Regions from separate parts of the Vibrio glycogenivorans genome, predicted to be linked through region 1. Evidence: predicted binding sites of a transcription regulator. Region 1 holds the regulator's gene; each other region holds the start of a gene.
What was found. The regulator CRP, encoded in region 1, controls carbon source genes, mostly activating them, when cyclic AMP is high. The targets are predictions, from matches to a motif close to TGTGANNNNNNTCACA.

Region 1 (4,193 bases):
GTTTGTGTTACGTGAAGGCACCGATTACGGTGCGCAGGAGATAAGCCTAGATCACAAGGTCGAGCAGGTAAAAGATCAGCTCCGTAACGGCCAAGCGGTGATCGTGTTTTCAGAGCTACATAACACCGTCGATATCCAAGTTCGAAAATTCTAATCCCGCTTCTCGCCATTTAACCATGGGTACGCTAAGGTTAGTTTCTCAAAAGATATAACTACTTAAGACAGGGAATGTCATGTCAGCTAAGCATCCGATTATCGCGGTGACCGGCTCCTCGGGCGCCGGGACGACCACCACGTCAGAAGCCTTTCGCAAGATGTTCAACATGATGGACGTTAAGCCTGCATGGGTCGAAGGCGACAGCTTTCACCGCTTTACCCGCCCAGAGATGGATGTTGAAATCCGCAAAGCGCGCGAACAAGGCAAACACATCAGCTACTTTGGCCCACAAGCCAACGACTTTCCGGCTTTGGAGCAGTTTTTTCGTCGTTATGGCGAGGAGGGACAAGGTGAGGTTAGGCGCTACCTACATACCTTTGATGAGGCGGTACCTTACAACCAGATGCCAGGCACGTTTACCCCTTGGCAGCAGCTCGCCGATGACACCGATGTACTCTTCTATGAGGGGTTGCACGGCGGTGTGGTCGATGGTGAGGTCAACGTCTCCAAGCACGTCGACTTTTTGATTGGCATGGTACCGATCGTCAACCTTGAGTGGATCCAGAAGTTTGTCCGTGACACCCGTGACCGTGGCCACTCGCGAGAGGCGGTGACGGACTCTATCGTGCGCTCGATGGACGATTACCTCAACTACATCACGCCGCAGTTTTCACGCACTCATATTAACTTCCAGCGTGTACCCACGGTCGATACCTCAAACCCACTTAACGCTAAGGGCATCCCGAGCCTTGATGAGAGCTTTGTCGTCATCCGTCTGCGCGGATTCAAGAATGTCGACTTCCCTTATTTATTGGCGATGATTGATGGCTCATTTATGTCGCGGCACAACACCCTCGTCGTGCCGGGAGGTAAGATGAGTTTTGCGATGGAATTGATCGTGCGCCCTATCCTGCAGCAACTGATCGAAACTGGGAAAATAGGATAACTGTGGCCATTCACCATACTGACTTCTCAGTACGTGATCAGGTGCACAAAATATGGGTAAATTTCGGTCAACTTACCCCATCAAAATCAAGAAATCGTCGCCGAAAAACGGTACTATCTCGTATGAATTACAAGATAGCTTGCAGCATGTGTCGTGAGCACTTATGCTACTATCCTAGTCAAGGCTTAGCGCAATATGGATAGCAGCAAGCATACCCTGCAGAGGAAGATATATTTATGGTTCTAGGTAAACCTCAAACCGACCCAACGTTAGAATGGTTCTTGTCACACTGTCATATTCATAAGTACCCATCAAAGAGCACGCTGATTCACGCTGGTGAAAAAGCAGAAACTTTGTACTACATCGTAAAAGGCTCTGTAGCGGTACTTATCAAAGATGAAGAAGGTAAGGAGATGATCCTTTCTTACCTTAACCAAGGTGATTTCATCGGTGAACTTGGTCTCTTCGAAGAAGATCAAGAGCGTACTGCTTGGGTACGTGCTAAATCACCATGTGAAGTTGCGGAGATCTCGTTTAAGAAATTCCGCCAGCTAATTCAAGTCAACCCAGATATCCTAATGCGCCTTTCTGCGCAGATGGCAAGCCGCCTTCAGGTGACAAGCCAAAAAGTAGGTGATCTGGCCTTCCTTGACGTAACTGGCCGCATTGCACAGACGCTACTTAACCTAGCGAAACAACCTGATGCAATGACTCACCCAGACGGCATGCAGATCAAGATCACTCGTCAAGAGATTGGTCAGATTGTTGGCTGTTCTCGTGAGACGGTAGGTCGCATCCTGAAGATGCTAGAAGAGCAGAACCTGATTTCTGCCCACGGTAAGACTATCGTGGTTTACGGTACGCGCTAAGCTAACCGCTGTAAAACCTTTAACACCAAGCCACCTCGGCTTGGTGTTTTTTATGCCCTTGCCAATCCCCCAGCAAGGGCATAGTTATTGATCGGTACTCTCAAAAATCTTATCTGCCGATGCGGCGACAAAGCCGGAATAAAGCCCACCACTCACGGTTGGGTAACGCTTAGCAAACTCGTAAAACCCTCCGGGTATCTCGAACTCTCCATCATCAAACGCCACCACGACTTTATCAGCCATGGTTGACGACTGCTCAAGCAACACATCCGGTGAGCCTTTCACCTCACCACCAGCTTGGTTGATGATAAATCCCGCTTCGACTAGATGCTGATTGACCTCACTCACCTCACCAAAGCGCTTGAGCTGGTTAACACTGACCGTAAAGTGATTGGCGCCATAACCGTGTGCCGCCAACCAAGCCGCATATTCACTTTCCTGTGCCAACTGCTGATAGTCACGGTAACTGAGCGACCATAATCGCCCCGCACAAAGGAACTCTGCACCCTTTAGTTTATCCACTTCGATCTGCGCGATTAACTTGGCCACAATCGCTTGCAGGGACTCGGAGCACTCTTGCACCTTGAGTTCACTGATAAACACCTTAGGCAGAGTTGGGTCTGGGTGCTCATAGTGCTTGGCGAACAGCTTCTTAGCGCTAAACAGATAGTCACCGCCGGGCTCATAACCCAGAGCCAAAAACGGCCTGGCCAGCGTCTCAAGACTAACCGGGTCAAGATCAAACGTTCTCAGTGCTATATGGTCGTTAATAAGTGGTGCGTCTTCTTCAAGCAACTGATGAATACGAGCCGCTGAGGGGCACAGGCGAGCCGTGTAGTCGCGCCATAGCCACTCAAACAGTGCGGTAACACGATTTTCAGGATGCATATAACCTCCTATCACCGATATCAAATAAGAATGCGCCGCACCAAGCTCTTAGCCTAAATCATCAAGATAAATACCTGGACTGAGCGTTGCAGGCAGCACTGGCTCATCGCCCTCCATCGAGGCCATCGGGTAAGCGCAGTAATCCGCGGCATAATAGGCACTCGGGCGTAAGTTACCCGATGCGCCGGGACCGCCAAACGGCGCGTCACCACTGGCACCAGTGAGGGGGCGATTACGATTCACGATCCCAGCGCGGATGTGGTCAATAAAGTAGTCCCACTCACCATCATCGGTTGAAATCAATCCCGCCGATAGGCCATAGCGAGTCTGATTAGCGATCGCCACAGCGCGCTCTAAATTATCGTAGCGGATCACCTGTAGCAGTGGCCCAAAGTACTCCTCATCGGGCAGCGCACCAATCGCGGTCACATCGATAATACCGGGAGAGACAAATGCATAGCCCAAGGACTTAGCCTGCAGCAGTGACTGTCCCCCCATGGATATCAGTTTATCGTGCTGCTCAAGGATCCGCTCGGCGGCTTGCGAGGAAATTTGTGGCCCCAAAAACGGAGCCGGATCATCGAACGGTGACCCTATAATCAGCTTGCTTGTCGCCTTAACAACCGCCTCGAGCAACTCATCGCCGCGGTCGCCATACGGCACAATCAATCGACGCGCACAGGTACATCTCTGTCCTGCACTCAGAAAAGCCGACTGCAGTATCGTGTACACACTCGATGACAGCTCACCAAACTGACTTGAAACCACCAACGGATTATTTCCCCCCATCTCAAGTGCCAACATTTTCTCCGGCTGACCTGCAAACTGGCGATGCAATAAGTGTCCCGTATCCGCACTGCCAGTAAACAGCACGCCATCAATTCCTTGTGCTTGCGCGAGAGCAACCCCAATGCCTTTGCCCCCTTGCACTAGGTTAATCACCCCGGCGGGTAATCCTGCCTCCTGCCACAGTTGCATCACGACCTCAGCGCTTTTCGGTGTCAGTTCCGAGGGTTTAAACACCACAGTATTACCCGCTAAAAGCGCAGGGACGATGTGCCCATTTGGTAGGTGTGCAGGGAAGTTATAAGGGCCAAATACCGCCATGACCCCATGCGGGCGGTGACGAAGCACAACTTGACTGCCATTGGCTTCTCGTTGATGTTGCCCAGTCCGCGCTTGGTAGGCCTGAATAGAAATGGCCACCTTGCCCACCATGGCGGCGACCTCAGTGCGCGTCTCCCACAACGGTTTGCCAGTTTCCTCAGCGATCACACTGGCGATGCGCTCACTGTCAGCGCGGACCCGATCCGCAAAGCGCGTCAAGATGGCT
Region 2 (4,193 bases), on a different contig from region 1:
CACGGCCCGGTACTGCCCCTCCTGCTCCTCTTCAGACGGGAAGCGGTGCTGAAGCAAAAACGAGATCTCGGTACGATACAAGCCAACACCATCAACCCCTTGATTCACCGCGATGCTGCTGTCGGCGCTGAGCCCGGAATTGAGCATGATATTCACCCCGAGCCCATCTTCGGTAACTGCTGGCTTGTCGCTGTGGCTGCTGACCATACACGCCAGCTCTCGCTCTTCATGCAACAGGCCACGATACTCGTGCAACAACTGTTGATTTGGCGAGATAAACAGCTTACCGCTGTAGCCATCCACGATGCCGGTAAGACCATTGAGCTGACTGATATCACACTCAAGCCCCATCACAGCGGGTATACCCAGCGCCCGCGACAAGATCGCGGCGTGAGAGTTCGCCGCCCCCTCTATCGAAACCACGGCCAGTAGTTTGTCTTTGGGCACAGAGGCAAGCAGGCTCGCGGTCAGCTCCTGCACCACCAAGATAATCGGATTATCAATACTTTGATGCGTCTGCTCAGTGTTGTGGAGGAAAAACAACAATCGCTGCCCCAGCTCGCGAAAATCCTGAGCGCGCTCCTTCAGGTAAGGATCGGACATCTTGGCAAAGCGACTTGAATAAGAGTCTATCACTTGGCGCAGCGCCCATTCCGCACGGTCGTGATTCTGGATATGCTTTTTCAGATCCTGCTTTAGCATCGGGTCATTGAGCAGGTGAGTAAACAGGTCGAAGATCCCTTTCGCCTCAGACGTGATCTCCCCCTCCAGCTTTTTTCTCATCCGACGAAAATCGGCCTGAGCCGCTTCCATCGCGAGGGCGAGGCGTTCATGCTCTTGGTCGATATCCACTGAAGAGGCCGGTGCAATCTCAGCCAAGCTTGGCTGAGTGTTATCGAGCCAAAACTCGCCAATTGCAACGCCACTCGAAGCAGGGACACCCTTGAGTGTGCGCGCATTCTGAGTTGGTAACCAATGGCCAAGCGTTTGACCATGCGCGATCAATACCGCGAGCTGGGCGGATAAGGTAACTAAAAAAGACTCTTCCGCTTCATCAAATAAGCGTGGCTGCTTTTGCTGCACCACCAATACACCAAGCACCTTCTTACGGTGAATGATCGGGGTACCGAGGAAGCTTTGGTAAACTTGCTCACCAAGCTCAGGGAAGAATTTATAGCTGGGGTGTTTGGAGGCCTCGGCGACATTGATCGGCTCAGCGGTGCGCTTAACCATGCCCACCAAGCCCTCAGAGAAACGAATGTGGACACTGTCGCCCTTGAAGGTCAGGCCTTGGGTGGCCATCAATTCGAGGCGTTCCATCTCCTCATTAGCCAGATAGACCGTGCAGCACTCGGTACTCATCGCGCTGCAAGTCTGTTTTACTAGGATTGATAATGCCTGCTGGAGATCATCAACCCGTGATACTTGTTCAACTATGTCCCTTAGCTGAGAGAGCATATTTATCCCCGTCGGTGCTTGCGCTTGGACTTCTGCTTACGCTCATGAAATGGCATGGCTGCTGAGGCAAACTCCTTCATCGCGCGTCGATACACATCACGTTTAAAAGATACTACTTGTCTCACTGGATACCAATAGCTTACCCAGCGCCACCCATCAAACTCAGGCATGTTTCCTCGCTGCATATTGATCCGTGACTCATCACAGTCCAACTTCAGCAAAAACCACTTCTGTTTTTGGCCAATACAGACCGGCTTTGAATCCCATCGAACCAGGCGTTTGGGGAGCTTGTATCTCAACCAATGACGACTAGTTGCAACGATCTTCACATCTTTCTTTGTTAAGCCGACTTCCTCGTATAACTCACGGTACATGGCTTGCTCTGCGCTCTCGCCTTCATCAATTCCCCCTTGGGGGAACTGCCATGAGTGTTGTCCGAATCGTTTAGCCCAGAATACCTGACCATGGTTGTTACAAATCACTATTCCCACATTTAAGCGGTAACCATCGCCATCGATCACTGGCCAACCTCAAAATAAATTTTTAATGACAGTGATTTTTCCACATATCCCCAACACTAGCAAACCCACAAATGTGATAAATGCATAATTTATGCGGACCATAGGCAGATATGGATAAATTTTAGCCCACTCAATACTTATCAACACAAGAATGCGACCTAGCCCACATTTATTCACCTTTTCTGTGAATAACCATGTGTAAAATAACCGTATGGAATGTAATAACTGCTTAAAACCGCACCAAAGCGTAAACACCCAAATCCAAACCACAAGTTAAAAGTCATATATTTCATAGCCTTACGCTAATCACTTTTCCTTCTCACTGTATTTATTGACTATTGTGCTATCACTCACTTAATTTGCACAAAAAACACCCAACCACGTTTTTATCCACACTGGGTGATATAAAATGAGGATATTTTCATTTTTTCAAGCAGTTAATCGTGATTAAACCCCTGTTAATTCATACATGAGTTAACTCGCCAAGCACAGGCTGTGGATAAGTTAAGTAAAACCATGGTCAATTCGCCGTTAGAGTGACGTAATGTGAGCCTTTTGAGTGTAAACAGATCGTCCAATCCTTGCTTTCCCCTACCAAGCGATCTGTTAAAATGTCCCCTTCAACATCACCGTTACCCATTTGACTATTTACCTATTTAACGATTTACCCATTAGAATATGAAACCTGAACCCAAAACCGAACAAGAGCTGCTCGAGCGCGCATGGATGATGGCCGGGGTCACTTTTGCTGAGCTTGCGCAGCAAGCCAAGATGACAGTGCCTGATGATCTCACTCGCGATAAGGGATGGGTGGGTCAGTTGCTAGAATGGCACTTAGGTGCGACTGCTGGCAGCAAGCCACAACAAGACTTTGAACAACTGGGCATTGAATTAAAAAGCATTCCCATCAGCTATCAGGGCAAACCACTCGAGACAACGTTTGTCTGTGTAGCACCACTTATCGGCGTGCACGGCCTGACTTGGGAGAGCAGCCATGTGCGGAATAAGCTTTCTCGCGTGCTTTGGGTGCCCGTCGAGGGAGAGCGCGAGATCCCATTAGCTGAGCGCAAGGTGGGGGCACCGCTCCTTTGGTCACCCAGCTCTGAAGAAGAGCAGCAGCTGCGCCAAGATTGGGAGGAGTTGATGGATATGATCGTGCTGGGCCGGATTGAGCAAGTCACCGCTAAGCATGGCGAAGTCTTGCAGCTTCGGCCTAAGGCCGCGAACGGTCGGGCACTCACTGAGGCCTATGGTGCAAGCGGTAAAGTGATCCGCACCCGCCCTCGCGGGTTTTATTTGCGCACCCAATTTACCGCTCAGATCCTCACCAATTACTATTCATAAGCGCATCTAACCTAGTGAGTCATCAGTGATAGTTCAATATCACTGTAACCCACTGGTGAGCTCGATCCGCACTCATCATAGGCATTATGAAGACGCAGATAGGCCTTATCGAGACCGAGACGGGTCAACTCTTCTTTGACCAACTCCAAGGAGTCAAAACGGATAGGTTCATCATCAATCGTAACAGGCTCAAGTTTGTGTTTGTATTCCACCGCAATTTGGTATTTGGCTAGGTCTGCACAGCCAATCACAAAGACCTTAGGAGTGCGATACGTCGCTTTGTGATAACCATGCAACCACTTATCGAGTTGTCGTTTTTGCATTGCACACCTCCATCTTTTTTATTGTAGTCAAGGGAATCGAAGGTGATTCTTTTCTCAACGAATTTCTTCGCTTATAGTTGAGACTAAGTTTCACTTCGTTCCGAGGTGCGAGTTTCACTTCGTTCCGGGGTACGAGGAGTTCATCATGTGCACAAGATTCCCCGCACCTCGCAGGGTTTCGCCCGTCCTCGAACCTCGCACCCAAATTAGAGGAGCGGGTTCCACTTCGTTTCGGGTACGAGAACCCCATCACGTTCGTAAGACCCCTCGTACCTCGTAGGGCTCTGCCCGTCCTCGTACCTCGAACCTAAATAGGAGGGTTTTATAATGGAATATACTCAGCTCCCCCACTCATCGCTTGAGGTGAGTAAGATTTGTCTTGGTACTATGACCTTTGGTGAGCAAAATACGCTTGCCGAGGCACACTCGCAGCTTGATTATGCGCTTGAGCGCGGGGTCAACTTTATCGATACCGCAGAAATGTACCCGGTTCCGCCTCAGCCCAGTACTCAGGGCACCACGGAAGAGTATATTGGCAAATGGCTGC
Region 3 (4,193 bases), on a different contig from region 1:
GCCTTTAGTCGTTGTTAGCTTTAAGTCAGCCTAGATAATCACAGAGAACCCGTGTAACCCCCACGATCTCCACTCGCTTCTCGCCTCTCGATTCTCGCCTCTGATTTCAAAACATCGCGAAGTCGCTGCTGCGCAGCATCAACCAAGAGATCCGGTTGGAATTTTGAGATAAATAGATTACAACCAACTTTGCGCACCATGGCCTCATTAAAGCTGCCGCTCAATGATGTGTTTAGGGTGATAAACAAATCCTTCATGCGTTTGTCACTGCGGATTTCATGGGTAAGCTTGTAGCCATCCATTTCAGGCATCTCCGCGTCCGTTATCATCATCAGTAACTCGCGGCTCGGGTCTCGGCCTTGGTCACACCACTGCGTCAAAAGCCTTAGAGCCTGTGCACCATCACAGCACTCAATGATCTCGATGCCGAGTTGAGATAGTGTCGCTTTGACCTGTGAGCGCGCGGTCGCCGAATCATCCACCACCAATACTTTTTGGCCTTGCATTGCCTCAGTCAGGCTTAAATCCAACACCTCTGCTGAGATGGTTGCATCGTACTCCACTATCTCTGCGAGGACTTTTTCAACATCAATGATCTCGACAATTTGGTTTGTGCCATTGTCTTCGACTTGAGTAATGGCTGTCAGGTAGTTATTTCGGCCAGTGGTTTTCGGTGGCGGCTGAATTTGGCTCCAGGCCGTATTGACGATATTGCGCACCTTGCCAACCAGAAAACCCTGTACTGAGCGATTGTACTCAGTAATGATCAGGTTTTGCTCATCACAACCAGAGTCTATAGACGACGGGAAACCAATGGCGGCTCGCAAATCAATCACGGGCACCGACTCACCACGCAGCGAGGCCACCCCTCTAATATTATGGTGCGAGCCAGGAAGTTGAGTCAGCAGAGGAACTTTCAAGACCTCTTTGACTTTGAAGACATTAATCGCAAAGAACTGGCGACTATTGAGTTGAAAGAGCAATAGCTCAAGACGATTCTCACCCACCAAATTGGTGCGCTGATCAACGGTATTAAGAACTCCAGACATAAGTCTCTCTTAAAATCTTGTTAGGTTACATCCATTTACTGATGACAATCTAACATGAACAAGAGAAGGGTGTTAAGTCACCGATTGCAACACAGTGCGCTGTGACGCGTTGTGAGCATGAGTTTGATGTTACTAGCCCTCAACCACGGTCATCAGCAACAGGCCATCATAAAGTGCTTGTTTGATCAGCGCCGCTCCTGGCATGGTGGCTTGCTTGTAGAATCGTGACTCCACCACCTCGAGCTCTCGGTGATACGCGGGTAGCGTTTGGCTCTCGATACATTTTTGTATCGCTGGATAGAGAATATCCTTTGCCTGATTGATGGCACCGCCAATCAGTATTTTTTCGGGATTAAACAGATTGATCACAATGGCAACGGCGGCGCCCAGATGCTGGCCTAGTTGCTCGACCACATCGATCGCCAGTTTATCGCCCTGTTCAGCGGCAGCGCAGATGCTCTCAACCGAAATCTCCTCCTCAAGTGCAAGGATAGAGGCCTCACCCGCGGCGATTCGCTCTGTCGCCTGTTCCCGGATGGCTTGGGAGCTCGCGACCGTCTCAAGGCAGCCTCGATTGCCACAATGACAGCGCTTACCCTCAGGATCGATCTGAATATGCCCCAGTTCACCAATGTTTCCGTGGCGCCCTTGCAACACTCGGCCATCGACAATAATCCCGGCCCCTAAACCATGGTGGATAGAGATCAGCACCGAGTTATCATTGTCTTGCGAGTGACCGTAGAGCTTCTCGGCAAGTGCCCAGGCGCGTGTGTCATTGGCGATAAACACCGGCAGACCCGTCACCTTGTAGATCTCAGGGCCAAGCGCGAGATTTTTGACGTTGTAGTGTGGCATATCCAGTACCACGCCCTGCTCTGAATTAACCGAGCCTGGTAAAGTGATCGCAATACTAGTGACTCGATCGAGTTGCTCTGCGTAGGTCTGAAAGAATTCATCTATCTCGTGGAGCAGACGAGCAAGAACATCGTCTTGGTCAATCTCGTGAATATCGATTTTGGTATCGATTAAGACCTCACCACCGAGTTCATGCAGGGCGATGGTCAGATAGCCTCGCCCAAGACGCATCGATAAAAACTGCCAACCCTCGTTATTGACTTGCAGTCCTACCGCCGGACGGCCACGGCTGGTCGCCTCTTGTACCGTGGTCTCATGGATCAGATGAGCCGCGATCAATTCGCGGGTGATTTTGGTGATACTCGCTGGCGCAAGCTCACTCTGTTTGGACAGGTCGATACGCGATATCGGCCCCCTTTGGTCGATCAGCTTATACACACGGCCAGCGTTTATCTGTTTTATGTGGTCAATGTGCCCAGGATGAGCCGTGTACATAGTGAACTCCTAAATCAATAACCTAGCAATTTTTTTACTTTGCGAAGTAATTGTGAAGTAGTTTAGCACTCATGCGTGATAAAAGTCACAAACAGTGTGTAATGTTTGCGCGGGCAATCAACATTCAGGTTGGGAGGTTCGCGGCAACTTAGTCACCAAACAACGATCAAACCAATCATTTTAAAGCAAAATTATCCGACCCACTGGCTAGTTTATTTGAACGCATAAAGATGTCCACAAAGCGATAACCAGCGTCTAACCCCAGTTGATAGTCGTAAATTAGGTCCTCTTTATCGCTCATCAGGGCGCTCGAGCGCAGAGGCTCAGCAGGCTTAATTTGAGCAACAAAACAATCATCTGGGGGGTTATTTAAGAACTGTTGGGTCAGGGAATAAGTTTGATAGTGAACCAAAAGCATGTCGGCAAAACCGCTGTCAAAACGATTGCCCAATAGATGGCTAAGTCGATAAAGGTCCTGGGCACCGAATAGCCAACGACCACCGTTGAGCTGAGCACGCCTGTCCGTCGCCCGGCGAACCTGCTTGATTTGGCCCACTTTATCGTTAACAAAACCACTCCAGGCTTGCTTCCATCGCTCCACCTGTTGCTCCCAATGACCATCGGTTGGCGATTGCTTAAGAAAGGCTTGAGGGGCGTGAAGTTTCTCTGCCAGCTCGAACTCTTGTGATTCGGTGCGGATCACCACAATCATTCTGGCATTATTTCGCCAAGCTTGTTGGACAGGGATTGCTGCCGACACGCCACCATCATAGAACTCGTGCCCCTGTACACTAACTGACGTTTTATACAAATACGGAATAGCGCAGGTAGCAAGCAAGACCTCAAACCAATTACCGCCAAGCATGTTTAAGTAGCGATCTTTGAGGGTGTTAGCACAGGTCACAGCGGCAAACGCCTTTCGCTCACCCAGTACCTGGCGGGCAAGATCAAGGTCTAGCTTAAGGGGAAAATGCTTTAATCGCTCAAATCCCCACTCTAGGTTCAGATAACGATTTTGCTTGAGAAAGCCTAGGAGACTGAAAAACTCGTCGTGAGTGGTCACATCGAGTAAAAACCTCCGACCTAAGGTGTGCTGCCTGCTAAGAAAGGCACAAAGGTTGACAGCCCCTGCTGAGGTGCCATAAAACTCATCAAACGGGTCGAAATCACTCATCAGAAAGGCATCAAGTACGCCAGCGGTAAAAATGCCTCTCTGACCACCGCCCTGGGCAATCAGTGCTGTCTTGCCAAGACTGTAGCGCCCAAACCGCCCCTGACTCAGCTCACTACTGAGATTGGAGACTGTGCCGAAATTGGCCCCCATGGTTAAACCTTAATTGGCGATCGCAACCACGCCAAAACCAATCAATACCGTAAAGATAACAGCAACGATCGCGATCGCAGCTCTAAGATCTTGATCCATCATTTTTGTTCCCCTTAAGTAAATTACATGCATACTAAATATATATGGCAGAACATTTATTGTTCAATAATACAGTGTAAGTTATTAACAGTTCTGATGTTATGTTCACAAATAAGATATAGCCTCTTTAATTACAGGGAAGCATGCACTATGAGTAATAACACCGCGAAGCCCTACTTATTCGCTCCTCTTCTTCTCATCCTTTTAGTGCATAGCACAACAGTGACAGCCGACGTCTATATCACGCCTTGGATTGGCTTTACCGGGGGCGGTAAAGTTGTCGACGAACAAGACAATGAATACGACTTTAAACCCTCAGAGAGTTTCGCTGTTCAAATCGAAACCCCAATTAAAGCAGGAAGAATAGGCTT
Region 4 (4,193 bases), on a different contig from region 1:
TGTTTTAATACACTTTGTTCTTTCATCGCTCTCTCCGAAGGACTGCAGACCTTCTTCCTGTAGGGTTTGACCAAGGTTGGTCGAAAATTGTTGCAAGTTATAGAGCCAAGGCGTTTCCGCCTTGGCTATCAATATCATTAAGAAATTAGCGCTTAACCGCTTCTAGTTTCCAAATGTTGTTCACGTAGTCACGGATTGAACGGTCTGAGCTGAACTTACCGACTAGCGCCGTGTTCAAGATAGCTTTCTTCGCCCAACCAGCTTGGTCGCGGTACTGCGCGTCCATCGCTTCGTGCGCTTTCACGTAAGAAGCAAAGTCAGCAAGACATAGGTATGGGTCACCACCGTCTAGCAGGCTGTCGTACGTGGCACGTAGTAGACCTGGTTGACCTGGAGTGAACTCATCGCCTAGTAGTAGGTCTAGCGACGCTTTCAGTAGTGGGTCTGCGTGGTAGTAATCAAATGGGTTGTAACCGGCTGCTTTCACGCGGTTAACGCCATCTACGTCTAGACCGAAGATGTAGATGTTCTCATCACCCACTTCTTCACGGATCTCAACGTTCGCGCCGTCCATCGTACCGATAGTCAGTGCACCGTTAAGTGCCATCTTCATGTTACCCGTACCTGAAGCTTCTTTACCCGCCATTGAGATTTGCTGAGACACGTCCGCTGCTGGGATGATGATCTCCGCCATGCTCACGCGGTAGTCAGGAATGAAGACTACTTTCAGCTTGCCGCCTAGACGTGGGTCGTTGTTCACCTTCTCAGCAACCTTGTTGATAGCGAAGATGATCTCTTTCGCTAGGTGGTAACCTGGTGCTGCTTTCGCTGCGAAGAACACAACGCGAGGGACCATGTCGAACGTTGGGTCGTTCAGTAGACGGTGGTACAGAGACAGTACGTGGATAAGGTCTAGGTGCTGACGCTTGTACTCGTGTAGACGCTTGATTTGCACGTCAAAGATAGCGTTAGTGTCTAGCTCGATGCCCATGTTGTCAGCAACCCAATCAGCCAGACGCTGTTTGTTTTGCTTCTTCACGGCCATGTACTCTTTCTGGAACTTAGCGTCTTCTGCAAACTCAGCAATCGCCTCTAGCTGCTCAAGTTTTGCAGGCCACTCAGTACCAATTTTCTCTGAGATAAGTGCAGACAGACCTGGGTTACAGAACTTCAACCAACGACGTGGCGTGACACCGTTTGTCACGTTGTGTAGACGCGTTGGGTACATCGCGTGGAACTCTGGGAATAGGTCTTTCTTAACCAATTCTGAGTGCAGTGCTGCTACGCCGTTGACTGCGTAAGAGCCGATCACACATAGGTTCGCCATGCGCACCATGCGGTGGAAACCTTCTTGGATGATCGATAGCTTCTGCTGCTTCTCAACATCGCCAGGCCACATTGCACGAACTTCTTTTAGGAAGCGGTGGTTGATCTCGTAAATGATCTCCATGTGACGAGGAAGTAGACGCTGGATCAGTGACTCAGACCAAGTCTCTAGTGCTTCTGGCAGTAGAGTGTGGTTGGTGTAAGCGAACGTGTTCGAGCTGATTTCCCACGCCTCTTCCCAGCATAGGCCTTTCTCATCGATAAGGATGCGCATAAGCTCTGGGATAGCAATCGTTGGGTGCGTATCGTTAAGCTGGATAGTCTCTTGCTTAGGCAGGTCTTGTAGCGTGAAACCCGCTGCTTCGTGACGACGTAGGATATCGCGTACCGATGCCGCAGAGTGGAAGTACTGCTGCATTAGACGCAGTGTTTTACCTTTCTCGTGGTTGTCGTTCGGGTAAAGAACTTTAGTGATGTTACCCGCATCGATCAGCGCGTGCTGCGCTTCGAAGTAGTCACCGTTGTTAAAGCTCTCTAGTGAGAATGGGGCAATCGCCTGACATTCCCAAAGACGCAGTGGGTAAACTGTGTCTGACTCGTAACCGACAATTGGTAGATCCCATGGCATCGCTTTTACGGTCATGCCCGGTACCCATTTACGTACTTCTTTGCCATCTTGGTTGACAACCTCAACGCGGCCAAAGAAACCGATCTCTTGCGCCAGCTCTGGACGAGCGACTTCCCAAGGGTAGCCCTCAACACAACGCCATGCATCAGGCGCTTCTTGTTGACGACCGTCTTCGAATGACTGTTTGAATAGACCGTACTCGTAGTGCAGACCGTAACCCACTGTTGGGTACTCTTGCGCTGCACAAGAATCCATGAAACAAGCCGCTAGACGACCTAGACCACCGTTACCCAGTGATGGGTCACGCTCTTCTTCTAGAAGGTCAGTTAGGTTTTGACCTAGCTCTTCCATGGCTTCCGTGATTTCTTCGTAAAGACCCATGCTGATCAGGTTGTTACCTGTCAAACGACCAATCAGGAACTCTAGAGATAGGTAGTTCACGCTTTTTGCGTTCTTGATCTTTGGATCTTGCTCAGTTTGTAGCAAGTCAAAAGTAGTTAGCTCAGCTAGCGCACGACCCATTGCTAGGTACCATGCACGTGGCGAAGCAGTTTCTACTGTCGTTGCGTAAGTTGCTGAAAGGTGTTTTTTAACGTCAGCTTGAAATGCAGCTTTATCGAAGTTTTGTTGTTGAGTAGGTTTCATTACAGAAATCTCACTTATTTGGTTTTAATCCATCTACCGCATATCGTGCATTCTCCCCTTGAGCAAAACATCCTCCCGTTAGAGGCGGAGGATAGGAGGAGAATACAGGGCGTAGAGCCTATTACTCTGTCAATAAAGTGATCCGAATCGCACTAGGGCCACTTTTTGCCAATTTTGTGTTGAGACTGATCACACTGGTGTTCAATTAATCATCAATTTGTTTTCACAACAGAAAAATCGGCGACAAAGTGGTGAAGGCTAAAATTCCAACCTTGATCACAAACATTCCTATTGCTGGCTTATTGAACTATCAAAGCAGTGCAACCAATTTCAAATATAGAGATCAATACTGCACAATCTGTGACCAATAGCTCAATTTTGGGGCGTAGATAGCGTTATAAGAGGGATTGATGCAAAAACGCGGGCTAGATCAATATGCCGCTTAACCGTAATTAAGTACCATGTCATTACGCTGGTCTAATCACATTTTTCGCAAAAAGAAAAGTGATTGATTAAAAACAAAAAAATAGAGACATCGACAAAACGATGCGCAAATACTTAGGGTAAGAACACGATGTGGATTCCATCAAAACTAACTCGTCCGGGCCGCCTGCACAATGCGATTGCCCGCCCAAGAGTTCTCGACTTACTGCAAGGTGCGAACTGCTACAAACTCGTCCTGTTTCGTTCTCCTGCCGGGTATGGCAAAACCACGATGGCGGCACAATGGCTCGCCGATAAGCATAATGTCGGCTGGTATAGCGTCGATGAGAGCGACAACGACCCGTTTCGATTCATCAACTATTTTCTTCAAGCGCTGAACAAGGCCACCCATAACTGCTGTCCAAACGCACAAAAGCTGGCGGAAAAGCGCCAGTTCTCCTCGCTACACTCGCTATTTGGTGAGGTCTTCACTGAGTTGAGTAACTTTGGCGAGGAGTGCTATGTGGTTATCGACGATTATCATCTGATCAATGACGATGAGATCCATGAATCGATGCGCTTTTTCCTCAAACACATGCCGGATAACCTCACCCTAGTGGTGACCAGCCGCGCTGCGCCGCCACTTGGCACCGCTAACCTGCGTGTGCGTGACCTAATGATTGAGATTGGCAATGAGCTGCTAGCGTTTGATACCGAAGAGACAACGCGTTTCTTTAATCAACGTGTGGATGACGGTATCGATGATATGACCGCCACCAATCTGTGTACTTATGTTGAAGGTTGGCCATCTGCATTGCAGTTGATTGCCCTTCAAGCCCAGCATCAGCAGCGCACGCTGGCCCAAACCGCTGAGTCGGTCTCGCAATTTAATCACGCCCACCTATGGGATTACTTGATTGAAGAGGTGTTTGACCTGCTTGATCAAGAGACGCGTCAGTTCTTGCTTGAGTGTTCTGTCCTGGATCACTTCAACGATACCTTGGTCTGCACGCTGACCAAGCGCGAGGATGCGCTGAGTATGCTTGAGTCGCTTAACCGCTATGGCCTATTTGTTTACCCACTTGAGGGTGAGCAGAACTGGTATCGCTTCCATAACCTATTTGCGGAATTCCTTGCCCACGAGCGTCTGGCGCGTATTCCGCAAAAAGAG

Region 2: a site for CRP is predicted at 2,132-2,147, ahead of rppH (RNA pyrophosphohydrolase). Genes of this name have one in related genera too.
Region 3: a site for CRP is predicted at 2,474-2,489, ahead of mlc (sugar metabolism global transcriptional regulator Mlc). Genes of this name have one in related genera too.
Region 4: a site for CRP is predicted at 2,780-2,795, ahead of ACSTTG_RS21955 (glycogen/starch/alpha-glucan phosphorylase). Genes of this name have one in related genera too.

The regions. Positions count from the first base shown of each region.
Region 1 is NZ_JBPVIS010000010.1:95,148-99,340, reverse strand. It holds gene ACSTTG_RS18510 (YheU family protein) at 1-154, shown strand, start outside; gene ACSTTG_RS18505 (phosphoribulokinase) at 234-1,103, shown strand; gene crp (cAMP-activated global transcriptional regulator CRP) at 1,340-1,972, shown strand; gene ACSTTG_RS18495 (DUF1338 domain-containing protein) at 2,057-2,860, opposite strand; gene astD (succinylglutamate-semialdehyde dehydrogenase) at 2,909-4,193, opposite strand, start outside.
Region 2 is NZ_JBPVIS010000001.1:760,293-764,485, forward strand. It holds gene ptsP (phosphoenolpyruvate--protein phosphotransferase) at 1-1,458, opposite strand, end outside; gene rppH (RNA pyrophosphohydrolase) at 1,461-1,979, opposite strand; gene mutH (DNA mismatch repair endonuclease MutH) at 2,658-3,323, shown strand; gene ACSTTG_RS03420 (DUF6482 family protein) at 3,335-3,646, opposite strand; gene ACSTTG_RS03425 (NADP(H)-dependent aldo-keto reductase) at 3,974-4,193, shown strand, end outside.
Region 3 is NZ_JBPVIS010000001.1:297,927-302,119, forward strand. It holds gene ACSTTG_RS01290 (chemotaxis protein CheV) at 39-1,049, opposite strand; gene mlc (sugar metabolism global transcriptional regulator Mlc) at 1,182-2,399, opposite strand; gene ACSTTG_RS01300 (patatin-like phospholipase family protein) at 2,575-3,723, opposite strand; gene cydH (cytochrome bd-I oxidase subunit CydH) at 3,733-3,825, opposite strand; gene ACSTTG_RS01310 (porin family protein) at 3,973-4,193, shown strand, end outside.
Region 4 is NZ_JBPVIS010000018.1:11,594-15,786, forward strand. It holds gene malQ (4-alpha-glucanotransferase) at 1-26, opposite strand, end outside; gene ACSTTG_RS21955 (glycogen/starch/alpha-glucan phosphorylase) at 146-2,599, opposite strand; gene malT (HTH-type transcriptional regulator MalT) at 3,174-4,193, shown strand, end outside.